DNA from 4 places in the Paenibacillus aurantiacus genome. Region 1 is predicted to be linked to each of the others. Evidence: riboswitches for the same ligand, from Rfam matches in the RefSeq annotation. Region 1 holds a riboswitch; each other region holds the start of a gene.
The links. Region 1 has a riboswitch for cobalamin ahead of ACFFSY_RS27945 (ABC transporter substrate-binding protein). Riboswitches for the same ligand answer to the same signal wherever they lie in the genome.
Positions count from the first base shown of each region.

Region 2: linked by a shared signal. The riboswitch ahead of cobJ (precorrin-3B C(17)-methyltransferase) and the one ahead of ACFFSY_RS27945 (ABC transporter substrate-binding protein) in region 1 are both predicted to bind cobalamin.
Region 3: linked by a shared signal. The riboswitch ahead of ACFFSY_RS22645 ((2Fe-2S) ferredoxin domain-containing protein) and the one ahead of ACFFSY_RS27945 (ABC transporter substrate-binding protein) in region 1 are both predicted to bind cobalamin.
Region 4: linked by a shared signal. The riboswitch ahead of ACFFSY_RS21595 (energy-coupling factor ABC transporter permease) and the one ahead of ACFFSY_RS27945 (ABC transporter substrate-binding protein) in region 1 are both predicted to bind cobalamin.

Region 1 is NZ_JBHMDO010000044.1:226,594-234,467, forward strand. Features, by position in the region: gene ACFFSY_RS27940 (PAS domain S-box protein) at 1-985, shown strand, start outside; cobalamin riboswitch at 1,121-1,368, shown strand; gene ACFFSY_RS27945 (ABC transporter substrate-binding protein) at 1,554-2,558, shown strand; gene ACFFSY_RS27950 (FecCD family ABC transporter permease) at 2,559-3,593, shown strand; gene ACFFSY_RS27955 (heme ABC transporter ATP-binding protein) at 3,590-4,372, shown strand; gene cobT (nicotinate-nucleotide--dimethylbenzimidazole phosphoribosyltransferase) at 4,406-5,467, shown strand; gene cobU (bifunctional adenosylcobinamide kinase/adenosylcobinamide-phosphate guanylyltransferase) at 5,491-6,249, shown strand; gene cbiB (adenosylcobinamide-phosphate synthase CbiB) at 6,246-7,229, shown strand; gene cobS (adenosylcobinamide-GDP ribazoletransferase) at 7,208-7,874, shown strand, end outside.
Region 2 is NZ_JBHMDO010000027.1:41,194-49,067, reverse strand. Features, by position in the region: gene cbiE (precorrin-6y C5,15-methyltransferase (decarboxylating) subunit CbiE) at 1-581, opposite strand, end outside; gene ACFFSY_RS16975 (cobalt-precorrin-5B (C(1))-methyltransferase) at 596-1,705, opposite strand; gene ACFFSY_RS16970 (precorrin-8X methylmutase) at 1,715-2,365, opposite strand; gene cobK (precorrin-6A reductase) at 2,385-3,176, opposite strand; gene ACFFSY_RS16960 (sirohydrochlorin chelatase) at 3,173-4,336, opposite strand; gene cobJ (precorrin-3B C(17)-methyltransferase) at 4,385-6,265, opposite strand; cobalamin riboswitch at 6,460-6,707, opposite strand.
Region 3 is NZ_JBHMDO010000034.1:254,728-262,601, forward strand. Features, by position in the region: gene ACFFSY_RS22625 (plastocyanin/azurin family copper-binding protein) at 1-851, opposite strand, end outside; gene ACFFSY_RS22630 (hypothetical protein) at 1,064-1,402, opposite strand; gene ACFFSY_RS22635 (FixH family protein) at 1,549-2,034, opposite strand; gene ACFFSY_RS22640 (PepSY-associated TM helix domain-containing protein) at 2,047-3,429, opposite strand; gene ACFFSY_RS22645 ((2Fe-2S) ferredoxin domain-containing protein) at 3,536-3,901, opposite strand; cobalamin riboswitch at 4,063-4,269, opposite strand; gene ACFFSY_RS22650 (DUF2935 domain-containing protein) at 4,416-5,240, shown strand; gene ACFFSY_RS22655 (TetR/AcrR family transcriptional regulator) at 5,425-6,105, opposite strand; gene ACFFSY_RS22660 (MATE family efflux transporter) at 6,242-7,594, shown strand; gene ACFFSY_RS22665 (NADPH-dependent F420 reductase) at 7,733-7,874, opposite strand, start outside.
Region 4 is NZ_JBHMDO010000034.1:34,110-41,983, forward strand. Features, by position in the region: gene ACFFSY_RS21580 (MMPL family transporter) at 1-1,753, opposite strand, end outside; gene ACFFSY_RS21585 (TetR/AcrR family transcriptional regulator) at 1,907-2,530, shown strand; gene ACFFSY_RS21590 (WG repeat-containing protein) at 2,652-5,144, shown strand; cobalamin riboswitch at 5,226-5,431, shown strand; gene ACFFSY_RS21595 (energy-coupling factor ABC transporter permease) at 5,587-6,357, shown strand; gene ACFFSY_RS21600 (cobalt ECF transporter S component CbiN) at 6,350-6,631, shown strand; gene cbiQ (cobalt ECF transporter T component CbiQ) at 6,628-7,431, shown strand; gene ACFFSY_RS21610 (energy-coupling factor ABC transporter ATP-binding protein) at 7,428-7,874, shown strand, end outside.

The sequences.
Region 1 (7,874 bases):
AGCGGATACGCAGGAACAGCTGCTGTATCAATGCGTAGGCTCGCTCGTGCACCCGGACGACCGTTTAGCCGCCGCGGAGCGTGTCTCGAAGGTCATGCAGTCCGATGATCCGCTCGACTTCGTGGAGAGCAAGTTGATCGGCCTGGACGGGGAGACGATCGACGTCGAAGCGTCCAGCATTCGCATCCACAATTTCTTGGGGCGACGGATCGTCGTGCAGACCGTGTACCGGGACATTCGGGAGCGCAAAAGGGCCGAGGAGGCGCTCGTCAACTCCGAGAAGCTGTCGGTCGCCGGTCAGATGGCCGCAGGCATCGCGCATGAGATCCGCAATCCGCTCGCATCGCTCAAGGGATTCTCGCAGCTGCTGAAGAAGAAGTTCGACAAGCATCACGATTACTTCGATATTATGCTTGCGGAGCTGGACCGGATCAACGAGATCGTCCAGGAATTCATGGCGCTGGCTAAGCCGCAGGCGAATCAGCTGTTCGGCCATTACGACCTCATCCGCATCTTCCATGCGGTCATGACGCTGCTCGAGACGCAGGCGATCATGAACAACGTCGAGCTTTGCCTCAATATGAGCGAAGCGGGGGAGACAAGTATCTATTGCGACGAGAATCAAATCAAGCAGGTGTTCATCAACTTGCTCAAGAACGCAATCGAGGCGATGCCGGCCGGCGGACGGATTGAGATCGAGCTGCGCGCGCTGCGCGACGGCGAGGTGACGATTCTGATCAAAGATCAGGGGGTTGGCATCCCGATCGAGCTGATCGACAAACTCGGCGGACCGTTCTATACGACCAAGAGCAGCGGAACCGGGCTTGGCCTTATGATCTGTAACCGCATCGTTCAAGCACACCATGGCGAGATGTCGTTCGCCAGCGAGAGCGGACTAGGGACGACGGTAACGGTCGTGCTTCCGCTCGCAGGAAGCCGAGCAGCCGAGACGGCGAAGATAACGGCGGGCGCAGGTCAAGGATAACCAAGAGGCGTTGTCATCGGGACCCCGCAGGCTGAATGCCTGCGGGGTTCTTGCCATGGGGCGTGCTCGTTAACCGTCCGCGGCCGAAAAGGGTAGACAAGCCTTTTCTCCGAGTGATATAGTTACAGTCGAACAATTGCATATGTTGGAACAGGTGCCGAAGCGAGGAATGCATAGTGTTGCGTCCGACGCGGAGGTTAAAAGGGAAGACCGGTGCAACGCCGGCACGGACCCGCCACTGTAAGGAAGCGTCTAACGTACGGCTATTGGCCGTTCTGCGGACAACGTGAAGCCTATCGACGTCACTGGCCGCCTAGCGGACCGGGAAGACGGCAGCGCGCAAGCTTTCGAGTCAGGAGACCTGCCTGTTCAATAGCACGCTGCCCACGTGGACTTGGGGAAGTGTTGGAGCTTGGATTAGACGATCGATACGGTGCATGCCGGCTGCCTGAGCCGGATGAACGTCTTTGAACGCGCGAAAGTCTGCAGCAAGCACTTCCGGCACGGTCCTGGGAGTGCTTTTTTTGTTGCAATTGCAATATCGGCAAGAACGAGGAGTGGGGACAGCATGAACAGAACGATCGGCTACAGATTGGCGATGCTGCTAGTAGCGGCAATGCTGCTGGCGGTGCTGGCAGCTTGCGGTGGCAAGAACGAGAATAATGGCGCGGCTGCGAATAATAACACGGCCACAGAAAGCAACGCCACGACAGGTGCGGGCAATGCGGGAGAAACGGCGGACGCGGCCCCGGTATACCCGCTTACAGTAACCGACGCGACAGGCACGCAGATTACGTTCGAGAAGGCGCCCGAGAAAGTCGTGACGCTCGTGCCGAGCGAAACCGAGATCATGTTCGCGATCGGAGCGGGCGATGCGGTGGTTGGCGTGGACGACAATTCGAATTATCCGGCGGAAGTGGCATCGAAGGCGAAGGTCGGCGGTATGGAAGCGAATATCGAGGCGATCGTCGCGCTCAAGCCAGACCTTGTGCTGGCCTCCTCGTCGATGAACGCGCCGGCGGTCGAGAAGCTGCGCGGCCTTAATCTGACGGTGCTGGCGACCGATCCGAAGACGTACGACGAAGTGATTAGCAAGATCGGCCAGATCGGCGCGATCATGAACAAGCCAAGCGAGGCGCTGGAAGTCGCAAACCATATGAAGGATGTGCGCCAGCAAGTACAGGATGCCGTGAAGGACGCGGTCAAGCCGAAGGTATACCTCGAGTTCTCTCCGGGTTGGACGGTGGGTAAAGGCGAGTTCCTGGATGAGATCATCACGCTCGCGGGCGGCACGAATATCGCGGATCAGGCAAGCTGGTACGAGATCGATCCGGAGAAGGTCATCGAGCAGAATCCGGACGTCATCGTCTACGCGTCTATTAATGTGAAAGAAGGCGAGAAGAACCCAATACTCGACGCTATCGAGAAGCGTCCGGGCTGGGGATCGATCGCCGCAATCCAGAACAAAAAGCTGTATGAAGTCGATCAAGATCCGCTTGTTCGCGTAGGTCCGCGCTTGGCGGAAGGCCTGCTCGAAGTCGCGAAGAAGCTGCATCCGGATCTCGTCAAGTAAATGCGGCGCAAATTGTACCTGTATGGAGGAGCAGCGATGCTCCTCCTTGCCGCATCTATCGTCGTTAGTTTGTCGATCGGATCGGCGAGACTGCCGCTATCCGAGGTATGGCGCATCCTGCTGCATTATGTGATGGGCGCAGACGGAGACGGGGGGGCGGACTCTAGCTCGATTGCGATCGTCACCCAAGTCCGCCTGCCCCGCATCGTGCTTGCCGTCCTTGTCGGGGCTTGCTTATCGCTTGCCGGCGCGGGCTTCCAGGGCGTGCTGCGCAACCCGCTTGCCGATCCGTTCACACTGGGCGTCGCGACGGGGTGTTCCGTCGGAGCGGCATTCATTCTTTTATTTGGCTATCATCTCACGGTAGGCATGTGGCTCATTCCGGGCATTGCGTTCGTAACGGGCATCGCCACGCTCGGGGTCGTCGTGGCGCTGGCGCGCGCGAGGGGGGCGATGAACATCGTGACGCTCATTTTGGCAGGCGTGATCGTGCAGGCGTTTCTCGGTGCGGTCGTGACGTTAATGTCGTCGATGTCGCAAGGCGTCGTCAACGAAATCAACGCCTGGCTCATGGGCAGCATCAGCGCGCGCGGATGGGAACATGCGCAGCTCGTGCTGCCGTTCCTTGCCGTCGGCGCGGTTGTGTTGATCCGCTATTCGATGGCATTGAATTTGTTCGTGTTCGGCGAACGGCATGCTTCGCATCTGGGCATCGAGGTCGAACGGACAAAGCTTACCGTCTTGATCGTCTCGACGCTGCTGACGGCTGTGGCCGTCTCCGTTGCGGGTGTCGTCGGTTTCGTCGGGCTCGTCATCCCGCATTTGATCCGTCTGATCGTAGGTCCCGACTACCGGCTTATCGTGCCGCTCTCGGCGCTCGGCGGCGGGATTTATCTGCTATGGGCGGATACGCTCGCGCGCACTGTGGCTAGTCCCAAGGAAATTCCGCTTGGCGTCGTGACGGCGTTCATCGGCGCGCCCTTCTTCGCGTACCTGCTCTATCGACGCAAAATGCAGCAAGGAGGCGCGTTATGATCGAAGGGAAAAGCTTAAGCTTGAGCCTGGACGGCAAGCGTGTCTTGTCGGACGTTTCTTTTCGCTTTCAAGCGGGAGGGATGTACGGTATCATTGGTCCGAATGGGGCTGGCAAGTCGACGCTGCTCAGCCTGATCGCGGGCACGGCGAAGGCGGAGGAAGGGGAACTGCTGCTTGCCGGCAAGCCGGCGGGGCAGTGGACGCGCAAGGAGCTGGCCAGACATGTGGCCGTGCTGCAGCAGGGCGGACTAGCGTCCGTCGGCTTCACGGTCAAGGAAGTGGTTGCGATGGGGCGCTTCCCGTACCAGAATTGGATGGGCGAGGAGCGCAGCGACCCCGCCCCGCTGCTAGCGCGCGTGCTGGCGCTGACGGGGCTTGAAGGTTTGGCCGATCGGCAGATCGACCGGCTAAGCGGCGGAGAACGGCAGCGGGTGGCGCTGGCCAAGGTTATGGTCCAGGAGCCGCGGCTGCTGCTGCTCGATGAGCCGACGACCTATTTGGATATTGGCTATCAAATGCAGCTGCTCGATACGGTCAAGCAGTGGCAGCGCGAGCAGGGGATTACCGTCGTTGCGGTGCTGCACGATCTGAATTTGGCCGCTCAATATTGCGAGGAGCTGTACGTCCTATGTAACGGGAGGATCGAGGCATCGGGTCCGCCCGAGGCCGTCGTGAACGCGGAGCTCGTCGAGCGGGTATACGGCGCGCGTTCGGTCGTCGTTCGGCATCCGGTTAGCGGCGTTCCGCAGCTGCTGCTGCACTCGAAGGCCGGCGAATAGACTCGTCAAGGGAAGAGGAGAGGTTGGTTAATCATGAGCGATACGCAGCAATTGTTGGATAGAACGGTAGACGCGATCAGACCGCTGGACGCGGAGTCCATCCGCGCGGCGCAAGCGCGATTGGATTCGCTGACGAAGCCGCCAGGCAGCCTCGGCAAGCTGGAGGATATCGTCAAACAAATCGCGGGCATTACGGGCGAGCTCGGCGCAGATCTCTCGAAGCGGGCCGTCGTGGTGATGGCTGGCGATCATGGCGTCTGCGCGGAGGGGGTCAGCGCGTTCCCGTCCGAGGTGACGCCTCAGATGGTGCTGAATTTCCTTGCTGGCGGCGCGGCCGTCAACGTGCTCGCCCGGCAAGCCGGAGCGGACGTTGTCTGCGTCGATGTTGGAGTCGCGGCCGCGATCGAACATCCGTCGCTCGTCCAGCGCAAGGTGCGCCCAGGCACGGATAATATTGCACAAGGTCCTGCGATGTCGCGCGAAGAGGCGCTGGCGGCTATCGCGGTCGGTATCGAGACGGCAAGCGAGCTGGCAGAGCAAGGGTATGCGATGCTCGCGACCGGCGAGATGGGCATCGGCAACACGACGCCAAGCGCAGCCTTATGCGCGGCGCTCGCTTCCATGACGGCCGAAGATGCAGTCGGTCTTGGCACGGGCATCGACGCCTCGCGCCGACTTCATAAAGTCGGCGTCGTCGAGCGCGCGCTGACCGTCAACGCACCGGACGCGAGCGACCCGCTCGGTACGCTCGCCAAGGTGGGCGGTCTTGAAATTGCGGCTTTGACGGGCGTCATTCTGGGTGCGGCCGCTAGCCGCCTGCCGGTCTTGATCGACGGGTTCATCTCCTCGGCGGCCGCGCTGGTCGCTTCGCGCATCGCGCCAGCATCCGCGGCCTACATGATCGGTTCCCATCTGTCGCAGGAACAGGGCCACGGTCAATTGCTGGCTGCGATCGGTCTTTCGCCGATGATCCACTTGGACATGCGACTTGGCGAAGGTACCGGGGCGGTGCTCGGGTTCCACTTCGTCGACGCGGCGCAGCGAATCGTGCGGGAGATGGCGACATTCGAGAGCGCGGGCGTGTCGAGAGGCTAGCCGCAGCTGGGAGGAGACGGGAGATGGCTATTTTCATTACCGGCGGAGCGCGCAGCGGGAAGAGCGATTTCGCGGAACGGTACGCGATGCGTCTGGCCGCAAGCGGGGTCTACATCGCCACTTCCCAAATCTGGGATGAGGAGATGCGGCAGCGGATCGGCTTGCATCAAGCTTCCCGCGCGGATTCCGGCTACTCGTGGCGGACGATCGAGGAGCCTTACGGGCTAGCCGAGACGCTGCGCGCGCTCGAGGCGCAATTCGCGGCGAGCGCCGCGCAGCGGCCGGCCGTCGTCGTGGATTGCCTCACGCTCTGGCTGAGTAACCAGCTGCTTCGGCTGGAGCCTGTTGAAGAAGCCGACGAGTCGGAAGGAGCGAGCGGCAGTATGGCCGTGAGCGACCGCATGGCGCCCGTTGAAGCGCAAGCGGGGGCAGATCGCGAGCCTCGAGGGGAAGAGTCCGCGGCAGCGGATTTGCCGATACGAGCGGAAGGCTTCGCGTCTGAATCGGATCATTTCGCGGCACGGCAGACGTATGTGGAAAATTTAGACGCGCTGGTCGATCAGCTAGCAGAGGCGGTCGCCGCTTATCGGGGGCCGCTGCTTCTCGTGACGAACGAAGTCGGCAGCGGCATCGTGCCCGCTTATGCGCTCGGCAGACGCTTCCGTGACGCGGCGGGGAGAATGAACCGCAAGCTCGCGAGCGTCTGCGAGGAGGCGTATATGGTCGTGGCCGGGTTCCCGCTCGATCTGAAGAAGCTGGCGTTTCGGCTGGAGGACGCGTGATGTTCTATACGCTGCAAGAGACGCTGCTTATTACGGCTGCGGCGATCGTCATCGACTGGGCGATCGGCGATCCGAGATGGCCGACGCATCCGGTCATCCTGATCGGCAGGCTGATCGGCAGGCTCGAACGTTGGCTCCGGCCGGAGAGCGCCGTGCTGTCGCCCGGCAAGCTTCGGCTTCGGGGCGTCGCGCTGGCGCTTATTACCGTGCTCACGGCCTATGCCGTGCTTGCTCTGGTCGTCTTCGCGGCGGATTGGATTCATCCGTATGTAGGCTACGCGGTGTCCGCTTGGTTCGTGTCCACGACAATCGCGGTCAAAGGATTGAAGGACGCGGCCATGCTGGTCTACCGGCCGCTCGCGGCGGGCGATCTCGACCAGGCGCGCCGCTATGCAGGATATATTGTCAGCCGGGATACGTCCGCCATGGACGAGCGCGATACGGCCCGATCAGCGATTGAGACCGTATCGGAGAATACGGTCGACGCCTTCGTCTCTCCGGTTGTGTTCGCGCTGCTAGGCGGCGCGCCGCTGGCGATGTTGTACCGCGCAGTGAACACGTTGGATTCGATGGTCGGCTACAAGAACGACCGATATTTGTATTTCGGCTGGTCGTCGGCGCGTCTGGACGATGTGCTGAACTATATTCCGGCGCGGCTGGCCGCCTTGGCGATGACCTTGGCGGCCGCGCTGCTGCCAGGACTGTCGCCGGCAAGGGCGATTCGGGCGGTGTTCATCTTCGCGAAACTGCACCCAAGCCCGAACAGCGGCCTTCCGGAATCTGCGGCTGCCGGCGCGATCGGCATCGAGCTCGGGGGCCGCAACGTCTATTTCGGACGGGTCAGCGAGCGCGCGCGAATGGGTTGGCCGCTGCGGCCGCTGGCGGCGAAGGATATCCTAAGCGCGGTAAGACTGTTGTACGTGACGAGCATCTTGATTTTCATGGGGGTTATCGGGACATGGCTGTTCGTTCGTTCATAGCGGGACTGCAGGCGGCGGGCGCCGCCTTCCAGCTGCTCACCCGCATCCCGGTGCCGGTTCAAATTCCGTTCACGCGCGACGTGCTTGCACGCAGCGTCGCCGCTTATCCGCTAGTGGGAGCGGCAATCGGTCTGCTGACGGCCGCTGCCGGCTGGCTGCTCCAGGGAGCAATTCCTTCTATGCCGGCGGCAGTAATCACGCTGCTCGTATGGGTCGCGCTGACAGGCGCGCTTCATCTCGATGGACTCATGGATACCGCCGACGGCGTGCTTAGCCATAGAAGCCGAGAGCGAATGCTGGAAATTATGAAAGATAGCCGCGTGGGCGCGATGGGCGTCATCGCGGCGGTTATCCTGCTGCTGCTCAAATTCAGCTTGCTCGCCGAGCTGCTCGGAGCGGGAGCGATGACTTCCGTCGCCCCGCATCTGGCTGCCGCTTGCATGTGGAGCCGGCTCTGGATGGCTGCCTCCATGATATTCTGGCCCAACGCGCGCGGCAACGAAGGACTTGGCGGCATGTTCGCCGGCGTGGCAGGCCGTCATATCGCGGGGGCGGTTATCGTACATACCTTCATACTATTCGGTATCTATGCGGCATTCGGATACAGTCTGATAGAGGCGGGAATATGGTTCGCTGCCGGTGCGG
Region 2 (7,874 bases), on a different contig from region 1:
GCATCCGCCGGCTGCTCGGCCAGCTCCGCCAGTTCGTGCCAGCTTGTTCTCTCCGTCTCGCCGCCCAAATTCTCCGCCACGAATGCCCGGTATTCCGTCATGCCGAAATCGAGCAAATACCGCGCAATCGCCCCCGGATGATTGTCCGCGTCCGTCAGCAGCGCGGCCTTCGCCTTCCCGTCAAGCTGCTGGGCCAGGCCGCGCAGGCTTCTGCCGTGCACGCTGAGCAGCTCCGCGTCCTGCCAGCTTTCGCCAAGCCGCGCGAAGGCGAGCTGCACCGAGCTGACATTCGGGTAAATCTCCGCCTTCAGCTTGCCCCCCAGATAGCCGCCGATGCCATAGAAGAGCGGATCGCCCGACGCCAGCACGACCGTGTCGCGCGTCTCCTTGGCCAGCTCGTCCGCCAGCAGCGCGAGCCCGCCTTTAATGACCCGCTTCTCCCCCTCATATTCCGGGAAAAAGTCCAGCTGCCGCTCGCCGCCGACGAGCAGCCCGCTTCCCTTGATCCAGGCCAACGCCTGCAGCGGCAGGCTGGCCTGACCCTCGTCGCCGATGCCGATGATTCTTAGCGACCTTTCCATGTTCTTCATCTCCCTTACGCTTCCCCTTGCTTCTCTACCCGTCCTAGAATGACGCCCTTCATCGACATGATGACCGTCTCCAGCACATACGAAGCTTTTGCCTCTCTCAAACCGTTCTCGCAGCAAGCGGCGCACAGCTGGCCGAAGAACGCCAGCTGGCCGCGCTCCTGCATCATGTCCCCGACCTGCGCGGCGGTATTAGCGTCCCGGATCTCCGCGACCGTCCCCGGATCGGCCCCTGCCTGCTCCGCCGCGGCCGCAAGGAAGCCGAAGTCGACCGGCGCGCTCTTCGAGTGCACCATCATGACGCCCTGGGCCACCTTCGAGAACTTGCCCATCATGCCGGAGAGCGTCACCTTCCCGACGCCCTGCCTGGCGCACATCGTCAGCGCGAAGCCGACGAAATCGCCCATCTCGACGAACGCCTCCTCCGGCAGCTCCGGATATAACCCCATCGCGACCTTCTCGCTTCGTCCGCCGGTCGACAGCACGATGTGCGTGCAGCCGCTCTTCACCGCGACGCGAATCGCCTGCGCGACGCTCGCCTTGTACGCGGCCGTCGAGAACGGGACGACGATGCCGCGCGTGCCAAGGATCGAGATCCCCCCGATGATGCCAAGCCGCCCGTTCAGCGTCTTCTTCGCGATCTCCTCGCCGTCCGGCACCGAAATGACCACGCGAACGCCGCGTTCCAGCTCGAAACTGTCCAGCGCGGACTGGACCGACTCGCGAATCATTCGGCGGGGGACGGGATTAATGGCCGCCTCCCCGATGTCGACCGGCAGACCCGGCTTCGTCACGCGGCCGACGCCGATGCCGCCGTCGATCTCGATGCCTTCCTCGTCCCGCCACCGGACCTCGGCCACGATACGCGCGCCGTGGGTCGCGTCCGGATCGTCGCCGCCGTCCTTGATCACCTCGCACGCCGCACGATCCGAATCGTATTCGCAGCCATGCATCAAGAACGTGACCTCCTGCCCGATCGGCAGCATGATCGCGGACTCCCGCTGCGGCTCTTGGAGAATAAGCGCCGTTACCGCCGCCTTGGCCGCCGCCGCCGCGCAGGAGCCCGTCGTATAGCCGTACCGCAGCGGCTTAGCCTCTTTCTCCTCCTCCATCGCCATCCGCCGCTCCTATCCGAGTCGTTCCGCCATGAGCGAGATCGCGTTAACCGCCGCGACCGCCACCGGACTGCCGCCCTTGCGCCCCAGGTTCGTGATATATGGAATGTCGAGCTTCGCCAGCTCCTCCTTCGATTCCGCAGCGGAGACGAAGCCGACCGGCACGCCGACGACGAGCCCCGGCTTCGCTTCGCCTTCCTTCACGAGCCGAATTAGCTCCAGCAGCGCCGTCGGCGCATTGCCGATCGCGTAGATGCCGCCGTCCGCCTCGCGGATCGCCTTGCGGATCGAGATGATCGCGCGCGTCGTGTTCAGCCGCTTGGCCTCCGCCATGACATCCGGATCGGAGATGTACACCTTCACTTCGCCGCCGAATTTCTCGATGCGCGGCTTGCTGATGCCGACCTGCACCATCTGCACGTCCGCGACGACCTTGCGTCCTTGCCGGATCGCCTCGATGCCAGCGCGGATCGCGTCCTTGTGGAACAGCAGGCTGCGGCCCAGCTCGAAATCAGCCGACGCGTGGATGACGCGCTGCACGACCGGATACTGTTCCTCCGTGAACGGGTGCGGTCCGAGCTCCTCGGTAATCATCTCGAAGCTTCTCTCCTCAATCTCCTGCGGCTGTACCGTCAACGGTTTAAACTCCGTCTTGAAATCCATCTCTTCGCCACGCTCCCTCTTATGCATCGCCGCGGCCCGTATGTCCGCGCAGTCCGTCCAAATGCGCGATGACCGCGCCGTAATCCGAATACATCGTGCCGAACTCGATGTCCGGCCGGCCGATGACGATCGTCTCGATGCCCATCTCCGCCGCCGCTTCGAGCTTCTCGTCCACCGCGCCGGCTTTGCCGCTCTCCTTCGTAATCATGAGCGTAACACCGTAATGGGCATAGAGCGCCTTGTTCAGCTCCTTCGAGAACGGTCCCTGCATGGCGACGATGTTCCGCTGCGGAATGCCGAGCTCCTCGCATTTGACCATGTTGTCCACGCGCGGCAGCATGCGGGCGATCAGCGTCACGTCCGGCAGCCCGTGCAGCCGCGCGGCGAAAATATGCAGCGTCTTGCTGCCCGTTGTCAGCATGACGACGCCGCCTCGCCGGGCAGCCAATTCGGCCGCTTCCTCGTAGTCCGCGGCATACGTGATGAGGCTGCCGCGGCCGCCTCCGCTCTCGCGTTCCCGCTCGAAGCGGATGTACGGCACGCCGGCGATCGACGCCGCGGCGATCGCGTTGCGGTGCGCCTCTTCCGCGAACGGGTGGCTCGCGTCCACTACCGCCGTCATGCCCTTCTCCCGGACAAGCGCCGCCATCTCGGCGGCGGTCAGCCGGCCTGTCCGCACGGCGAGGCCTGCCGCCGCAAGGCTCGCGGCCGCGCTCTCCGTCACGACCGAGGCGAGCGGCTCATAGCCGCTTGCTTGGACCCGCACCGCCAGCTCGCGCGCATCGCTCGTCCCGCACAGCATGAGGATCATAGCAGTCCCTCCGACGCGAGCGCGGCAGGGCGGGCCTGTTGGCCGCGCTCATCATCATGACGACGACCATCGTCGCGGCCGTGATGATGATCATGGTCGTGATTTTGTTCATGATCGGATTCATGACGATGCTCGTGACCGTGATGATCATGGTCATGGTGGTGATGCTCATGATTGCCTTGGACATACTGGTGTTCATGGTCGTGCATGCGGTGATGCTCATGTCCGTGATGATCGTGATGGTGATGCTCGTGATCATGTTCGTGATTATGATCATGTTCGTGGTGATGCCCGTGATCGTGTCCGTGGTGTCCGTGGTGATGACCATCATCGTCATGATGGTGGTGGTGATGCCTATGCTCCGCGGCCGCAGCAAGCCGGTATTGGCACATGTCGCAGTTCATCTTCACTTCTTCACCAAGCGCCTCGCGCGCCCGTTCAAGCAATATCGTCTGCAAGGTCGGGTGGAAGCCGAAATACCGGGCGAGCGTGAAGACGTGCTCGGGATAACGCGCCTGCAGGCTCTCCAGCATATCCTCCATCCGCTTGATCAGCACGCCGGTGAACAAGAAATAAGGCAGCACGATGACATGCTTCGCCCCCAGCTTCAGGCATCGTTCCGCGCCAGCCTCTACGAGCGGATCGGTCACGCCCATGAAGGCGGTCTCGACATAGCCGACCTTCAGCCGCTCCCAGAACAGCCGCGAGATTTTGAACAAGTCGCTATTCGCGTCCGGATCGCTGCTGCCCCGCCCGACGACGAGCACCGCCGTATCGCGCAGCTCCGCTTCCGGATCAAGTCCGGATTCTCGCAGCCTGGCGGCGAGAATCTCCAGCACCTGATCATGCACGCCGATCGGACGGCCGTAGATGAATTGCACGCCTGCGTGCCGCTCCCTCGCTTCGTCGATCGCCGCCGGAATGTGCAGCTTCGCGTGGCCGGCAGAGAACAGCGTGATCGGAATCACCGCCACCCGCTTCGCGCCCAGCGCCGCGCACTTGTCAAGCCCTTGATCGAGCGTCGGCTTCTCGAATTCGAGAAAGCATGTCTCAACTAGAAGCCCTTCCAGCCGATCCGCAATCGCACTAACGAACGCCCTGACCTCATCATTTCCTTCGGCATCCCGGCTGCCGTGGCCAACAAATAATACTGCATCCATCTTTCGTCCGCTCCTCTTCCCCTGAGAATCCTGACGGTCTTTCGGCCGTCAGTCGCCGCATACCGCGTTATCGATCGCGAACACGGGCAAGTCCTGCTGCCTATAACCCTCGAGTTCTTTCACCCGCTTGAAAAACTTATGGAACCGCTCGTTCGGATGCCCTTCCTCCCGAAAGCGCGCCACGATCCGCTCCACCGTCGGCACGAGCGCGTCCGGTTCGATGCCTTCTGCGACGGGCTGGGCGGCATGCGCGTTGCGCCCAACCGTCTTCCCGCCCAAGAACAGATCGAACTTCCCCCGTCTGAACACGATGCCGATATCCTCGTTGACCGCGCCATAGCACGCCATCCCGCAGCCGTTGAAGCCGATACGCATCTCCTTGGGCACTTTCGCGCCGCCAAGTCCCGCGCCGAGCTGCTCCAAATACGGCACCGATTCCGCTTTCTCCATATCGCAAAAATCGCACGCCTTAATCTGCACGACGTCGCCGACCGGCGCAAGCGCAAGCCCGGCCTCGCGCAGCCGGACCGTCGCCGCAGCCGGGTCATCCGTCCGCAGGCGAACGATGAACTGATGATGCGGCGTATATTCCAGCTCGCCCGCTTCGCCGACGATTTCGGCGAGCAGCGTCATTTGGGCCGCGCTCAGCTTCTTGTTCGCAAGCCCCGGGCCGACCGCGAATTCGAAAATCGCTTCCTGCCGGAACGGCGCTCCGATGTCCGCCCCCGCGCCGATCGCATCAGGCTCCGCGCGTTCGACGCCTCGGCTTGCGTCGACAAGACGAATCGCCTCCATCGCAAGAGACAGCGGTGAAGTCTCGCCCGCGGAGATGTACGAAGTCGGTGAATTAGGCGAGGGAACCGCGGCCGTTCGAAGCGCTCTCTCCCCGAGCGAATGGCCAACGATTCGATCGACCGCTATCTCCCCCCTCGAAGCCGCCAGTCCTGCTGCCGTCTCTCCCGTCCCGATAACGGCCGCGCCGACTGCAATCGAAGTTGGCTCTTCGCCCAATTCCCCGTCCGCTCCTAGGCCTTCCTCGTCACTCGACACTCCGACCGGGCCCCAGTCGTCCTGTTCGCTCAAAACCCCGACTGTCTCCAGCGCCCAAGGCTCCGCTTCGGTCCGCAGCCGCTCGTGCGGGCGCAGCGGCTGCACGTCGGCGCCGAGCGTGTACTTCCGCTGATAGCCGCGTGGCGTGATCATTAGACCTTCATATACGCTCGTGGCCGAGTTGCCGATGATAACGGTCGTCAGCATCCCGATGTCGTGCTCCAGCATGTCGCCGAGCGTCGTAATCACGACATCCTGCCGGTCGCGGTACGCGCTTTTGACGATACCGACCGGCGTCTGCGGCGAACGATACTTGAGAACGATCCGCTGCGTCTCGACGATCTGGCGCGTCCGCCGCCCGCTGCGCGGATTATACAGCGCGATGACGAAATCCGCGGAGGCGGCCGCTTCGACGCGCCGCTCGATCACCCGCCAAGGCGTCAAATGATCGCTCAAGCTGATCGTGCACGCATCGTGCATGACAGGCGCGCCAAGCAGCGACGCCGTCGAATTGATCGCCGAGATGCCTGGAATGATTTCTACCGCGACGCCCGTCTCCCGCCGCCACCCCCGCTCCATCAGCACCTCGTACACGAGGCCGGCCATGCCGTAGACCCCTGCATCTCCGCTTGAGATTACCGCCACCACGCGCCCGGCTTCCGCCTGCCGCACCGCTTCCTGCGCCCGGCTGACCTCCTCGGTCATCCCGGTCCGCACGACCTGCTGCTCGCTCAACAATCCGCGGATCAAATCCACATACGTGTTGTAGCCGATGACGATATCGCTCTCCTGAATCGCTTCCTTCGCCCGTTTCGTGATATGCTCGAAGCTGCCCGGGCCGAACCCGACGATCAGCAGCTTGCCCGTTGTCCTCTCCATGCGATCCCGCCGCTCCTTCCTTGGCTTAGATGCCATTTTCCGCACAATACAAAAAGGCATCCCCAACACAAAATGTGTTAGAAATGCCTGTGGCTAACAAACGAATCCAAACGGCCGCCCCGCGCGCATGCGCATAGGGAGGCATCGTTCCTGCTTGTCCGATCTCTAACACCACCCTAATTCCGCGTAGGTTAACAGTGCTGTTGAAACAGGCAGGTCTCCTGACTTAAAGCGGTGCGGCGGCGGTCTTCCCGGGAGGCAGTCTCCCAGTGACTTCGGTTGCGTCGCACCTGTCGCCCGGCCTTCGATCGGCCGGCAGACAAGCTTCTTACAGTGGCGGGTCCGTGTCGGTTTTGCACCGAACTTCCCTATTAAGCCTCGGCGCGAATCATGCATTCCCCGCATGCTGCGCGCTCGTGGCACCTGTTCCCGATATGCAATTGTCTCGACCATCATACAAGAGCCTGCCATCATCTGTCTATGAAAATAATGGTACGAGCCCTGCGGCAGCGTTTCGCTTTCCCGGCGCATATCTTCCGCCCAATCCGGCCATCCTATTTTTGACGGCGTGAAGAGAGGTGTGGTTCCATTGAGCCAAATGGTGAAAGGACTCGACACGCGAGGTAAACGGAAGTAAACACATTTTGCATAGAAGCGAGGGGTTGTGCCGCAGAGCATTCTGAGGGACACGTTACCATCAGGTAAACCGGATTTCTAACGGATGTGAAACAGAAGTTGTCTCATTCTACGCATCGCCGTCGGAGAAGAGCCCTTAAAACGGGCTCTTTTTTCGTTCCCTTCCCTTCTCGTTCCCGTTCCCGACGTATTGCCCGTGGATCCATAAGCTGCCCGGCCTGAAGCATAAATACGCCGCATTGAGATCCATTCCGTCATGCATACAACCGACCGACTCGGGACATTCTAATTATCGACGGTGAGAAGAGAGGTGTGGTTCCATTGAGCCGAATGGTGAAAGAACACAACACTAGAGGTACACGGAAGTAAACACATTTTGCATAGAAGCGAGGGGTTGTGCCGCAGAGTATTCTGAGGGACACATTACCATCAGGTAACCGGATTTCTAACGGATGTGAACAGAAGTTGTCTCATTCTACGTATCACCGTCGGAAAAGAGCCCTTAAAACGGGCTCTTTTTTCGTTGCGCGCAAGGCCGCACGAGGTTTGACTGCCAACGCGTGACCGAGCACCGCACGTCGGAAGGCGAGCGCGGTGGCATCGCGGCTGCTTACGACACCCGGGTCACTCTGTAACATTTAGTCGTTCCCTCCCGCATAGAACCGCCCTTGTCCGGACATAATAATTTCGACGGTGAGAAGCGAGGTGTGGTTCCATTGGACGGCATAGTGCAAGGACTCACTAGAGGTAAACGGAAGTAACACATTTTGCATAGAAGCGAGGGGTTGTGCCGCAGAGTATCTCTGAGGGACACATTGCCATTAGGTAACCGGATTTCTAACGGATGTGCAGCAGAAGTTGTCTCATTCTACGTATCACCGTCGGAGAAGAGCCCTTAAGGGGCTCTTTTTTCGTTGCGCCCTAAGTCGAGCTGAGCTGTTGGTTGTGCTGATCCGTCGAGCTCCCAATAACC
Region 3 (7,874 bases), on a different contig from region 1:
AGCACGGTGAAATCGTTCTTGTTCAGAGACGATGGAATTTGCAGATGCTCATCATAGAAGATCGGCCAATTCTTCAGACACTCGCCTTGGCAGGCATTCACATCGGCAGCGTCCTTCGTGAAGAAATACAGCGTCATACCGCTCTTATCGGTGAATAGCGTACCGAGCTTCTCGTTCGTCTGCAGACCGATCCGCTCTCCTGGCGGCTGAGCGGCAGCAGCATCAAGCACGCCAGCGGCCTGCAGTTTCGAGAACAGCGTCGTTCCGTCAGCCGTCTGGCCGGCTAATGCTTCAACAAGCGCCGTCGCGATATGCGCGTTCGTTAGCGTTGCCGTCCCGGTAATTTGGTAAAGTCCTTTGGACCTCGCGAACGCTTCGGTGTCGGCATAGCGGAAATCCTTCCCCGACTTATAACCGAGCGCTTCCAACAGCACCTTGTAGAACTGCTGCGCGCTGATCGGGTCGGCCGGTTTGAACGAACCTGCGCCGGAGCCGTTCCAACCGAGCTCAGGATGCGCTTTCAAATAAGCGAGCACCGATTGATTCGATGCATTCACTTGATTGGCGTCCGTGAAATTCGCGGTACCCTTGAAGTCCGTCGCTTCCTTCAAGCTTCCCTGCAGCCGGAGCGAGATAATGGCGGCCTGCATCCGCGTTGCGCTTTTGCCCAAATACGATGCATCGACGCCGTTCCCATCTCCGATCAAGAGCCCCAGCTTCGCAGCCGTCTCCGCATCGGTCTGAACGGCGGATGATGAACCCTCCTCCGCCCCGAAGCTCTGCGACGGCAAGTAACCAAGCATACTCAGGCAGATGACAAGCGATAGCATGATCGAACGTTTCTTTGTCATGACGAACAACCTCCCTCAAAAGTATCCTTCCATTAGAAGGAAACGCAAGGGAGGTCTAGGCGGTTTGATGGCGCGCGATTTTTTTTTGGCGCTCTTTGATATGGGTTGATTCTGAACAACAAAAAAAGCCGCGGTTACGCGACTTTTTAAGCATGATTGTCCTAAGCGCCCGACAGTTCTCGTTATCTGCCGGGATAAAGATTATTGTCGGTCTATACGATTGGCGAATGTGAAGTATGACGTTCGTGCGTGTAATCCACAAGCGCTTCCTTAGCTCGCTGGACATCATCCTTATGGACCTGCAGTTTCAAGGCAGAAGGTTGACCTGATGTGTTCATGGCGCCAGCGGCAATGCCGGACGCCGGCTGACCGTCCAGCTCGCGGACGCGGGATCGAATGCCCCGTCCGTGTAAATACGCATGTTTATCCTGTAATTCCTCCGCTTGATTTCCAGATGCGGTCAGAACGGTTTTCCAACGGCTAGCGCGGATCAGAATGGCAGCTGCAATCACGAACACAGTGGCACCAACGATAATCAGAATTGCATTCATCGTCACTCACCTCTTCGTTCCGGGGAAATTCCCCTGTTTCCCATACCATAACCATCACCGATTCGTCGTGAAACAGCTGGTCAAGTCCAATCTTAGTTTGAACTAGCTCCTTTAGAGATCCGTTACTGCGCCTTTAGATGCTGAGGTTAATGATGGCCGCCATGAGCCGCTTCGTCGGGCTTAGCAGCGTTTTCCATTGCGATTAGCTGCTCCACCGCTTTAGCACCAACGGCAATGCGTTTGGTGGGTAACACTTTATCGCCATTGGTGTCTATGAGGGATTGAACGTAATAGATCCCCTCTTCTTGAATACGGTGCGATACCGAATAGACACCTGGCGAAGTTTCAGCGGCCTTGACGGTAACGGCCGCATCCCGTTGCCCTTCCGGCCAGAACACGAAGTCGGCTTGAGCAGCACCTCCCACCGGCTCCCCGCCTTTGAACACTTCGACGGAGAAGTCGCTATCCGCACCGACCTCAAGCTGCTTCGGCAGCTGCAATTTTACCGTGAGGTGCGAAGGCAATCCGGATTCGTCCAATTCGGGAATATTCGCTGTGCAGCCGAATAGAAGAACGGACAGAAGCAGCATGCTGCCCAGCGAAGCGAACCGCCGTAACGTATATGTCGACACTAATAATCCCCCCTATACAGAAAACCAGTGGCGCAATGGTTTCACCCTATGAATGATCAACGCGTCTAGCACCAGGACGACGAGGATCGATATCCCTACCAGCGGCATGACGATCCCGCATACGAGCATGATTAGCGTAACGCCGATCGTCACCTTCTTGTTATCGTGCCGATTCGGCGCTCCCAGCTTACCGTCCGGTTTGCGTTTCCTCCACATCACATACGAGCTGGCCGCGGTCAAGATAAGGCCCACGCAAGCTAACAAGCCAAGCAGTTGGTTCGCGAGTCCGAACAGTCGGCCTTCATGGAAGGCGATGCCGTATGTAATGGCTTGGGCCATGATGCCATAATCCGCGAAACGAACGTCGGTTAACACGGCGCCGCTATATTGATCGAGATGCAGCGTGGCATTGTTCCCTGGTTTGACATGCGAGGTCGATACGGTAAATACTCCGGTTTCGCCTTTGGGCAGCGTGATCGTGTAGGGCTTCGCTACGTTCTTCGCATCCGCGATCCCGGCGATCTCATCCGAGGTTAACGTGATATATCCACCAATTGCAGACTGGGGAAGCGGCAGATTCTCGGCTGCCCAAGGCAAATCCTCAGCCGCATCTTTGGCGACCGTGACGGATGACGGCTTCGCGCCGAAGCTGTAAGCATAAGGAGGCGTATTGGTATTCGTCGAATTGGCGAGCCGGTCGATCTGTGGTCCCATAATGCCAGACCAAGGCAGCCCGCCTGCGATAATAACGATTAGCAGCAACGAGATCCAGAAGGCGGGCACCGCATGAAGATCACGCCAGAATAGCCGGCTGCCGGGCTTGCTTAGTCGTGGAAGAATCGTTCCCCAGATGGAAGATTTGTTGCGCGGCCACCACAAGTACAGACCGGTTGTTAACAAGATGACGGCCCAGCATGCGGCCAGCTCCACAAGACGATTGGCGATGGTACCCCCAACGACGAGCTCGCTGTGAAGCTTCTTGAAGAACGATGCGAATGTCTTGTCCGTGTCTAGCGTACCGAGCGCTTCCCCGCTGTATGGATCCACATACATCGTGGTCGGCGTCCCGTTCAGATTGACGGACATCGGATAGCTTGCGTTCTTCGCATCCGTTAACGTAATGGAGGATACCTTCAAATTAGGATTGTCGGCTTGCACCTTCTCGATGATCTGTGCCGACGTTAGACGCTGACTGCCTACTTCGCGAACGACCAGCATGTCCTTGTACAGATAACCTTCGATTTGCGGTTTGAACAAGTAGACCGCGCCGCTGAATGCCAGAATAATTAAGAATGGAGCAAAAATAACGCCAGCATAAAAATGCCATCGCCATACGGACTGGTAAATCGTTTTGCTTAACCCTTTCGATACTCTTTTTGTTTCCCCGGCACTCATGAATCAACATCACCTCTCGCGCAGATATCGAATCTTCGATAACTATAGCGCATGGGGATTGGATGCCGGATGACTCGACTGGGCTATGTGGAGCAAAAAAAATACATTATGGATTCCGCAATATCCCTTTCGATCCTTGGCCCGTAGGTATAAAACGATCAGTATGATAGGCGTAAGTCAATTGATCCTGGAGCGGTTCACCCTGCAGCAGATGCTCGCTTACAAGCTGTTTCCCGCTCTCGGGCGTCATATTCTTGTACCAAGTTCCTTCGGGATACACGATGACGACACAAGCGTCCTCGCAGCGGCCATTACATTTTGTGCGCGTGGTATGAATCCGATCTTCCGCTGCGTGATGCGCGATCTCTGCTCGGATTGCATGCGTAACTTCGTCCGCCTGTTGACGCGAGCAGCTTCCCCCATTGCATATCAACACATGATGCTTCGTTCTCGACAAATCCCAAGTTCCCATGTTGTTTCCTGCTCCTTCGACTCTCGTGGATTAGCACTACCTATATCTCTTCTGCCAACAAAAAAAGGCGTCCTTCCCCGTGAAATAAGCATAGGGAAAGACGCTTTCATCATTTGATAGGATGACGATTCATCTAACACTCCCTATCTCTCGTAGGTACAATAGTGCTGTCAGAACAGGCAGGTCTCCTGGCTCCGGAATCATCGCATGGCAGCAGCCTTCCCGATCAGAGTTGATCAGTGGCTGGATCGAGCTGCCTGCTCCTCCGTTACAGTGGCGGGACCGCGTCGGCATTGCACCGAACTTCCCTATTAAGTCTGACCGGCAAGCATGTTGGCCGATCAGACACCTGTTCCCGAATATGCAATTAGAGTAAATCCATTACTCCCCTATCATAGTCGACCGTTCTAGCGAACACAACAGCCGATACGCAATGTTATTTCCAATATCGTGTCATTGGACAAATCGACCTAAACATACCATTCAAGAGTCGAGAATAGAGGAGTGAGTGAAGTTGAATGCCTTTGTAGCGCGTTCGCTTGAAGAAATCAGGTTCTGGTCACGTATCATGAAGGAACATTCCCTCTTCCTGAAACTGGGGTTTCGTTGCGAAGATACTCAACTCATTCAAGAAGCAAACAAGTTTTATTCTATTTTTGAGCATATCGAAGCGCAATCGCATGCGTTCACGATTCAGACGGACCCCAACCAGATCAGAGCCTTCAACATGGAAGTACACAATGCGGTATCGCATATATGGGTTTTCAAGCGTAAGGTACTCGGGCTAATCCTATCTTGTAAGCTTCCTGGCGCCAATAATTTCCCGCTTCTCGTCGATCACGTTAGCAGAGAAGCCAATTACTTCAGAAATCGTCTATCAGAGCTTAATAATGGACAGCTAGAGCCGCTCGCGGACGCCATTATCGATGAGAATGTATTCTTCCTAAAAATTATGGCTGATCACGCCAAATTCATTGGCCATTTGCTTGACCCGTCCGAACGAAAATTAGTCGAGCAGGCACGTGAATTCAGCCATGATTTTGACACGCTGCTGTGGCAAGCGCAGGACTTAAGCTCCATGCGCCCTCAATCGCAGACGCAGCCTTTACTGAGTCAATTTCTTGATCAGAATCGCGTCTCGGTGGAGAGCTTGCGTGATTTCAAGAAGACCGCTCGAGATCTTATTGAAGCTTGTCGGATCAAGAGCATCATACATCCTTTGCTAGCCGATCATGTATACCGGGAAGCCGAGCATTTCTTGACGATTATTGATATGTTCGAGAGTCATTTGAAAGGTAATCCTTCACATGAAATGGACCACCATAACGCTTGGCATTGACCGACGCAGGAAGGCAACACTTCTTCTACGTTACCGCTTGTCAGTCTGTCCATGCTTGTGAGCCTCAAGAGATCAGGATAATCAGAAACAGGCTGAGACAACTGCTCTCAGCCTGTCTCTGTTATTCCCGTACTGGCCATGGTGCCGCAATCCACGATCGTCTTGCCGCCCATTCGTCCGACTTCTACTTCCCCTGCTCCTCAATCACCTGCTCGATCCCCAATAGAATCAGCTTCAATCCGAACTCAAATGCCCGATCAGACCCCATCAACTCGAAAGTCCCGCTCTTGTACATGCGCCGAAACATTCCTGCATCCGCCTCGCTCATGGCGTCCAGAAGGCGGGTCATCTCTCCGCTCGGAAGCTCTCCCTGCTCCTTCACGATCGCGGTCACATTGCGCTGATGCTCATAAGCGTCCAGAACAAAGTAGAACACGTAGTTCAACAGCGTAAGCGTCGCTTGAAACTTCTGCTCCTGCTCAAGCGGCGTCGATTCCATGCAGAGCAGCAAGCGGTTCGTGAACCGAATGATGTCCGGCTCGTGGGGCAGCGTCATCATCATGAGCTGCGTGGAGCAGGGATACCGGCCGAGCACGCTTCGCACCGTTACCGCAAGTCCGGTCAACTGCTCCTTCCAGTCTCCTTCGGAGTGGAACTCCTCCACAATGATTTTCGACACCTGGTTGGCGAGGCGCTGATAAAGATTATGCTTGCTCTTGAAGTACCAATACAGAGACGGCGCCTGAATCCCCAGCCGGTCGGCCAGCCGCCGCATGCTGAATTTCTCAATCCCCTCTTCCCCGAGAAGTTCCCACGAAGCTTCAAGAATTTTATCCTCCGAAATCTGAGGCTGCTGTTTTTTCATCCGTATCCGCCCTTTTATCTAACAGTGTAAGTTTGTGCTTTACATGCTTCTAGGTTCATGATATCATCTAACACTGTAAGGCACAACCTAACACTGTTAGAGGGACGACAAATTCATCCAGAAAGTAGTGACCCACATGGACGCAGAAAACCTACATTATTTTAAAAAAGCCCCAATCGCAAAAGCAGTAGCATATTTCGCTGTTCCGATGATGCTAGGCACGTCAATGAGCGTCATCTATGCAATCTTGAATGCCTATTTCCTTGGCACGCTCCACAATACCGCCATGTTAACTGCACTTGCGCTTACCTTACCTTTATTCGCGGTCATCATGGCGCTTGGTAACTTGATTGGTATGGGCAGCGGTACATTCATCTCCCGCCTGCTCGGAGAGAAGAAGTATGAGAATGTTAAACATGTATCTTCATTCGCCTTTTACAGCAGTTTAGCGCTCGGTCTTATCGTGATGGCCGTGGGTCTCCCCTTGATCGATTCAATCGTCGATAGCTTGGGGGCAACGCCTGATTCCTTCGGATTCACGAAAGACTATGTCACGATTATGCTTATCGGTTCGCCATTCGTCGTCCTATTCTTCACGCTGGAGAATATCGTACGCTCGGAAGGCGCAGCTATCACGTCGATGATCGGCATGATACTGAGCGTGGTCGTGAACATTATTCTCGATGCGCTCGCCATCTTTGTCTTCCATTGGGGCGTGATCGGCGTTGCGTCTGCTACGGTCATTGCCAACTTGGCAGCGAGTGTATACTTCGCCTTCCATATGAGATATAAGAGCCAATTCTTGACGGTCTCCATCAAATGGTTTAAGGCGAATAAGGATATAATGGGCAATGTATTCAAAATCGGGGTACCCGTGTTTGTTATGAGCATCTTCTTAGGCGCCATGTCGCTCATCTTAAACCATTATCTTGTCCAATATGGGGATCAATCTGTAGCGGCTTTCGGAATTTCATCCCGTCTATTGCAGTTTCCTGAGTTTATTCTGATGGGGTTATGCGAGGGAGTCGTGCCGTTAATTGCCTTCTCTTTCACCGCGAATAAATTGCGCATGAAGCAAACCATTGGATTCACGATCAAGACGATTGTAGCGTTAGCCGTCATGTTTGGCGTCATCGTCTATCTGATCTCCGACCATCTAATTGGCTTATTTACGAATGACGCGCAGTTGATTGAAATGGGCAGCTACATTCTGCATGTGACATTCTTATCCTTGTTCATTACGGGCATGACCACCTTGTTTACGGGGATTTTCCAAGCAACCGCGCAAGGCACTGCCGCGTTTATTATGTCCGTTATTCAAGGCATTACGCTGATTCCTGTCCTTTATATCGCCAATCGCTTGAATGGTTTCCACGGGGTAGTCTGGTCGCTCGTCATTGCGGATGCCGTCGCATTCCTGGTTGGCGCTGCCATGCTGTATTTTCTGCGGAATAAACTGCAGCCGGATATGGAAAGTTTAGTCCACTAGTGATTTCACATCCCAGAAAGCAGGATTGGGTATTCCCGATCCTGCTTTCTGCATATATAGATTACCGCATCTTTCCCTGGGGAATAATAACTGATGCATGGAATAAAACTTCGAGAGGGCTTCTTCTCACTCACGGAACTAACGTCTTAACACGCTAAGGCTATATTCTCGCCCGAACTTGGGTGCTAGCGCGCCCCATATCGTCCCGATCGCCATCTCTACCTTCGCCATCGCGTCCTGGCCGCCGACGTCAACCGGATCGAGTCCGATCTCCGCCGCC
Region 4 (7,874 bases), on a different contig from region 1:
CGAACGAGCGCAGATAAATCAGGAGAAGCAGCGCGATCAGCACGGTGACGACCGGAATAATCAGGTTGCGGTCTTGGTCGCCGACGGCCTTCGTATCGTGCTGGTCGGCGGTCTGTCCGCCAATCCAGACGCGCGGCTCGGCGATGCCGCTGGCGCGCAATTCATTCTCCGCTCGCGCTTGAAGCTCAGGTATGAACGACATCGCGTCCAACGAGTACGGATTCATAGCAAGCGTAATGGAATAAGATTGCAAGTTTGGCTCGGATGCGCCTGTTTCCGGCTTCGCGGAGACGGAAGCGATCTTCTCGTCTGCTTGGAAGACCGAGTCCAGATTAATGGCTTTGCCCTCGGTATCCACGACTAGCGTCACCGGTGCGAGGCTGCCCGGGGAGAATGCTTCGCCGATCAAATCGTTGCCTTCGCGGGAATCCATCGTCTTCGGGAACGAGGAGAGAATGTCATAATTATAATTGACGGCAGGGGCGAACCCGGCCAGCGCGCCGAGAATGACGACCGAAACGATCGTTACGGTCCAAGGCTTGCGGGTGACGAGACCCCCGATCGCGTGCCCGAAGCCGCGTTTCGGCGCTTCCTTCGGTACCGGCTTCCCTTTGCGGATGGCGCGCTCGCGCTTCATCTCCGGCGTGCGTGGAATGAACGGGAAGAACGAGACGCGTCCGAATACGGACAGAAGAGCAGGCACGAGCGTAATGCTGGCAATGCCCATGACGAAGATCGATAAGCTGAACGGGACGGCGAACCGGTGGTAGGCGCCATATTCGGCCAGCAGCAGCGCAAGCAAGGACAAGACGACGGTGAAGCCGCTCATCGCGACAGCGCCGGTCGCATCTTTAATGGCATGAATTAATGCCATTAATTTATTTTCATGCCGGGTAAGCTCGGTGCGGAAATGCGATATCAAGAACAAGCAGTAGTCAGTGCCTGCGCCGAACAGCAGCACGGTCATAATCGATATCCCTTGCGAGTCGACGATAATCCATTCGTTGCCGGCCATCCAACCGAGCAGCGGACTCGTTACGGCATACGCGAAGGCGACGCCGACGAGCGGGATGAGCGCCAGGATCGGCGAGCGATAGATGGCGAGCAGAATGACAAGCACGATGACGACGGTTGCGATCAAGAGCGAGACGTCGGCGCCGCTGAAAAGCGCGGTGGCGTCTACCGCAATGCCGGCCGGGCCGGTAATGCGCGCGCTCAGTTCGCCGCCGCTAGTCTCCTGCTCGAACGGCTTCGCGCCGGATGCCTCGTCTCCAAACGCCTTGACCGTCTCCAGCGAATGTTCCATCACTTCCGTATCCACGGATTCGGCGAAGAACATCGGCTGGATCAGAGTTGTACCGTCCTCGGATACTTGCGCGCGAACGGCATCCGGCGGGAGCTGGTGAAGCGGGATCGTGGAAGACTGGCCTTCAACCGGCGATTCTGTCAAACGCTTCGCGAGCGCCTGAACAGCAGCGAGGTCTTCTTCGGTCAGTCCACTGTCGCGATGCCAGACGATCAGCGCCGGCAATCCGGACTCGGAAGGGAACTGCTCCTTGATGATGGCAGCGGCTTGAACCGAAGGCAGATCTTCCTTCAAGTTTGGCGCGTTGTTAATTTCTTTGCTGCCGACCTGGGGCAGTGTCAAACTGAGAACCGCGGCGAGCAAAACCCACGTGAAGATCGTGATCCAGCGCGTTCGCTTGCCCGCTACGAGGCTGCCGTACTTGGCAAGCCAGCTGTTCGATTCCATTGCATGGTTCCTCCATTTCAAAAGTAGGGGTAAAAGGGTAAAATAATTAAAGCTGAACTAATTATATCTACCCTAGGGTAGATATTTCAATCCGGCATTCGTTAAAACTTTATGAACAACATTTTCGACCATAAGCGAGGCGTGATCACTGTTATGCAAGACAAATCTGAGAACAAGACGAAGACTGGCCGGCCAAAAGGCAAGCGGACCGACGCGACGCGCGTCCTCATCCTGCGCACGGCGGCCATGCAATTCATGGAACTTGGCTATGACAAATTATCGCTTCAGGAGGTCGCCGATCTGTGCGGCGTAACCAAGGCGACGATCTACCACTATTACAAGGACAAGAGCTCGCTATTCACCGAAGCGATTCTGCTCATGCTGCGCACAGCGCTGGCCAGGAGCGAGGACATCGTTCGCGAGACGCCGGATTTGGCCGGGAAGCTGAAGCAGCTGGCCATCGGATTGCTGCGCCACTCGCACGTTGAATTCGAGACGATGATGCGAAAGGCGTCCTCCGTCTTGAGCGAGGACCAAATCGCCGCGATCCGTCATCAGGAGCAGCAGCTTCACCAGCTGCTCGGAGGCGTGTTCCGCTCGGCGATGGAAGCGGGTATCATTCGTCAGAGCAATCCTACCTTCCTCTCCCGCGCGTTCGCCATGCTGATGCTGATGCGCAATCAGCCGGAGTTGACCGAGGGGTTGATCTCGCCGGACGAAGCTGCCGAGGAGATCGTTCAATTATTCCTGCACGGGTTAGATCCGCTTAAAGGCTAGACGCTCGCTTCCATCGCTCGAAATTGTCATATCTGCCGCGCATCCGCATACGATTAGGCGAAAAGCCAAGCGCCGGCGCGCAGAAGGCGTATTCGAGAGCGATTGGAGGAGTGATGCGAACATGATCGCACACGAACAGCAGCTCGTTCAGCTCGTGCGGCGATTCTTGCCCCAAGGCGCGGAGCTGGCCGTCATCGAACGTCCGGTGCCGCACCCGGCGATCGTCGCGGCGGACATGAACGGCGACCGCGATCCGGAGATCGCGGCCGTTTACCGATATGCAGACGCGTTGTATCTATTGGTGCTCCGGAATCCGGCGGAAGGTTGGGAAGCGGTCGTCAATGAACGCGGAGCCGGCTACGGGGTGACGCTGCTGTCCGCGTCGCCGGTATCAAGCGCGACCCGCAACAATTTGCTGGTAGGCTGGCAGATGGGCGCGGTCTGGTCGCAGCTGGCGATCTACGAGTGGGAGCCCGGCGGATTGCGAAGCGTGCTGAAAGAACCGTTAACGTACAGTTATATCGAGGTGCTCGATCTGCTCGGTTCGAGCGGTCGAGACGGACAGTCGGAACTGGTTCTCTGGCTGCATGACACGGGCGAAGCCTATCGCGTGGAGGTGCTGCGCTGGCATGGCGGCGACATCGTGCCGGCACCCGACGTAGAGGCGGCTTACTTTCGCAAGGTGACGGGTTATTATGAGCATATGGTTCGGCTTCATCCTGATTACGCATTCTATTGGTATTATCTGGCTGATGCTCAGCTTCGAGCGGGATTGCCGCAGGCGGCACTGTCATCCGCTCGCCGGGCATTGGATTTTCCGCATCCGTATCCGTCGCGGGAAGAGCTGGAGCGTCTGCAGCGGGAGATCGCGGGCAAGTTGCAACATGGCCGAAGTGTCGCTACCAGAGCGGAAGCGCTGTTCCCCGCTTCGCTCAAGACCTTGAACGGAATTCGTTGGGGGTACATCGACCGCTCAGGCAAAATGGTTCTGCCGCCTCGTTTCCGATCTGCCGCTTCTTTCGGTCCGAATCGACTCGCGGCCGCCGGGACGGAACGCGGGACCGGGCTGATCGACACAACAGGCCGCTTCGTTGTAGAGCCGATTTATGATTCGATCAGCGATTTCAACGAAGGTCACGCGGTCGTTATCGACAAGGAAGGCTTTAAGCTGATGAACGCTTCAGGGAAGATCGTGACGAAGCGCGCTTATTCCTTCCTGGGGAATTTGCACGATAACAGGGCGGTCTTCTATGTCCAAGATCAAGATGGCAGCTCGCGGTATGGTTACATTGACGGACGGGGAGACGAAGTCATTCCGGCCCGCTTCATGGAGGCGGACGACTTCCAGCGCGACCGTGCGCTCGTGAAGACGAAAGAAGGCGAATATGCGGTTATTCGGCCTGATGGGACCGAGGTTGCCGTATTCCATTATCCATTCGTAGGTCCGCCAGGCGACGGCCTGCTTGCCTTCCAGCAGGAAGCAGGCGGCCCTTATGGATATATCGATGAGAAGGGCAGGGTCGTCATTCCGCCCGCGTATACGTTTGCCCAGCCTTTCCAAGACGGGTTGGCCGTCGTCAATACGGGCGAGGATTACAAGTCGGTGTATGGCGTCATCGACAAGAAAGGTCAATACGTCGTCCAGCCGGGCTATAACGATATCCGGCAGCTCGGCGAGAAGCGTCTGGCACTTGGGCAGGCGATCGACGAGAACGAGCCGTACCGCGGTTCCAAATACGCGATCGCCGCGACGAATGGCGTTCGTCTAAGCGATTACGTCTATTTCGATCCGCAGGATTTCAAGCAAGGGCTGGCTTCGGTCTATGACCGCACGCACACGTATTTCATCGATCGGACGGGCAAGGCGGCGCCGGGTTATCCGCGTATCAAAGGAAGCGGCATCTTAACGCTCGAGGATGGCCTGATCGCGGCGAACGTGGACCAGCGGCTGTCGTATTGGACGAAGGATGGGCAGAATGTCTGGCGGCAGAACAGCATCATTCCGCTGCGCGATCCGTACCGGGTGCGCGAGGTGAAATATAGCCCGAACAAAGATTACCTCGTCTATTACCCGCAGCTCGAAGGAATGTCGAATCCGAATACGCAGCAGAATGTCAATACCAAGCTCAAGGAGCTGTCTCAGGTGAAGCCGGTCCCGGCGGATCAGCAGCTGGAAGCTTCGTATACCGGCGACTTCCAGATCTCCATGTTCCGCAAAAATCTGCTCGTCCTCGAGCTGTCCGGCTACAACTATCCGTTCGGCGCGGCGCACGGCATGCCTACGCTGCTGTACCCGCATGTCGATGTGACAACCGGGGGGTTCTACGAATTGAAGGACTTGTTCAAGCCCGGCAGCGATTACGTGAAGGTGCTCAGCGATATCGTCGGCCAACAAATCAAGGAAGACCCGCAGTACGACTACGTATTCCCGGACACGTACAAAGGGATCGCGCCAGACCAGCCGTTCTATGTCTCGGAGACGGCGCTGCATCTGTATTTCGCGCCTTACGAAATCGGACCCTACGCGGCAGGCTTCCCGACGTTCACGATTCCGTTCGCGCAGATCAACGGGATATTAGCCAAGGATCGCCCATTCTGGCAATCCTTCCACTGAGAGGCGCCATCCAAAACGGTTGTTGCGCAAAACGCGGCAACCGTTTACTATGTTCATAGGTTTGATTCCGCGTGCGGATATAATCGAATAACGGAAACAGGTGCTGGAAAGCGGCCGATGCAGGCTGCCATTCCGGCTTAATAGGGAAGTTCGGTGCAAAGCCGACGCGGTCCCGCCACTGTTACGGAGGAGTCGAAAGCGCATAATCGCCACTGGGTGCAACCGGGAAGGCGGCTGACGACGATGATGCCGGTAGCCAGGAGACCTGCCTGTTTCAACGACACTGCTTTACCTACGGGAGATAGGGAGGTGTTAGACGAGCAACCGGATGGTAACCAAGGGCGTACATACGGGCGTCTTTCCCCTGCATGACGAAGGGGAGAGGCGCCTTTTTTTGCATGTCCGAGCGGCGTGCAACATTTAACAGAAGGGATTGGCAGCAATGAAAAAAAGAAAATGGGCGGGGACGTTGGCGGTGGTAGCGGCGATGGCGCTGTACTTATGGATCAATGAACCGCAGTCCGCATACGCCATGCACATCATGGAGGGCTTCCTGCCTGTCGGATGGGCGATCTTCTGGTGGGTAGTCTTCATCCCGTTCTTTATGCTCGGAATTCGTTCTCTGCGAAAGGTGACGAAGGAAGCGCCAGAGCTCAAAATCATGCTCGGCCTTGCAGGCGCCTTCACGTTCGTGCTATCGGCGCTGAAGCTGCCTTCCGTCACAGGCAGCAGCTCGCATCCGACCGGGACGGGGCTTGGCGCCGTCATGTTCGGACCGCTGCCGATGAGCGTGTTAGGGACGATCGTCCTGCTCTTCCAGGCGGTGCTGCTTGCCCACGGCGGACTGACGACGCTCGGCGCGAACGCATTCTCGATGGCCGTCGCAGGCCCGATGGCCGGTTACGCGGTCTATGTGTGGCTGATGCGGACCACAGGCAAGCAGAAGCTGGCAATATTCTTCGCCGCGGCGCTTGCCGACCTGGCCACGTATATCGTCACATCGGCGCAGCTCGCGCTCGCATTCCCTTCAGCTAGCGGGGGATTCGCCGCATCGCTTATGAAATTCGGCGGCGTCTTCGCCGTCACCCAAATTCCGCTTGCGATCAGCGAAGGTCTGCTGACCGTGCTCGTCTGGAATTGGCTGCAAGCCTATGGAGCGGACGAGTTCCGGCAGCTGCAGCGCAGAATGAAAGGAGCCACGACGCATGTTTAAACGTTATCGCAATACGCTGATCATCCTCGCGGTCATCCTGTTGGCCGTGCTGCCCCTGGCTTTCGTCAAAGGGGAATTCGGGGGCGCGGATGGGGAAGCCGAAGAATTGATCGCGGTCGTCGATCCAACCTACAAGCCGTGGTTCTCCTCGCTGTTATCGCCGCCGGGCGAGACCGAGAGCATGCTGTTCGCGCTGCAAGCGGCGCTCGGCGCGGGCTTCATCGGTTATGTCATCGGCTTGTTCAGAGGCAAAGCGACGAGAAAACAACCGTGATCTTGAAGCAGATCGACAGCTACTCCTACGGCAATCGGTTAAGAAGCCTGCCGGCGACAGCCAAGGGTGGTTTCGCCGCTTCGCTCCTGCTGCTCGCTTACTTGACCGGTCCGGCGGTGCAGGCGGCCATCATCGCGTGGTTGTACGTCTGGACGGTACCGCGAGCGGGGATCAGCGCGAAATTCTATGCTGTGTCGCTCGGGAGCGTCCTTGGATTCTATCTGCTTAGTCTGCCGGCTCTTATGATCGAGGCGATCCCGGAAGGCGCGAAGATGGCTGTCGCGGCGAACGTCCGGCTCGAGTTGGGCGGATGGCAGCTGGCAGTGACCGAAGATAGCATGCATCTCGCGGTAAGGCTCTTGTTTCGCGTGCTCGCATGTTCAAGCTGCTTCCTCTTCCTCATACTGACCACGCCGATGGCGGATTTATTCCAGGTGCTGCGTAAGCTTCGCGTACCCATGCTGCTGCTGGAGATCATGCAGATCATGTACCGGTTTCTCTTCGCCTTGCTCCAGACGGCGTCCGAGCTATACACGGCTCAACGGGCGAGGGGTGGCCATCATGGCGTGAGGAGCCGAATCGCCGACACGGCGACGCTCGCGGCCCGGCTGTTCGGGCGGACGATGTCCCGCTACGACAATTGGACGCGCGGGCTCCGCGCGCGCGGCTTCGAAGACGAGCTGCGGCTAGCGCCAAGCGAACCGGGGAACGTTCCCGCGAAGCTGCGCATCGAGGCCCTAATCGGTCTCGCAATCATAACGTTGACGGCACTGCTGCTGCCTGGAGGATGGCTATCATGATACACAACATCTTGGAGACGGAGAGCGTCTCGTATACTTATCCAGGAGGGCGCAAGCCGGCGCTCGATCAATTGACCTTACAGATACCGCAGGCCAAGAAGACGGCGCTGCTCGGACGGAACGGATCGGGCAAATCGACGCTGTTTCTTCAACTGCTCGGCTTGCTGCGCCCCGATCAAGGCGCGATGCGCTTTCGCGGCCAGCCATATCCGGACAATCGGCGCGGCTTGCGCGCCATCCGAGAGGAGATCGGTCTTGTCTTTCAAGATCCGGAGCAGCAGCTGATTCTGAATACGCCGCGCGAGGATGTCTCCTATGGCCTGCGCAACGCAGGCGTGCCGGAAGGGGAAATTCGAGACCGCGTTCGGGAAGCCATAAATGCGGTGGGTCTTACGCATGCAGCAGATACGCCAATCCATGCGCTAAGTCTTGGTCAGAAGAAG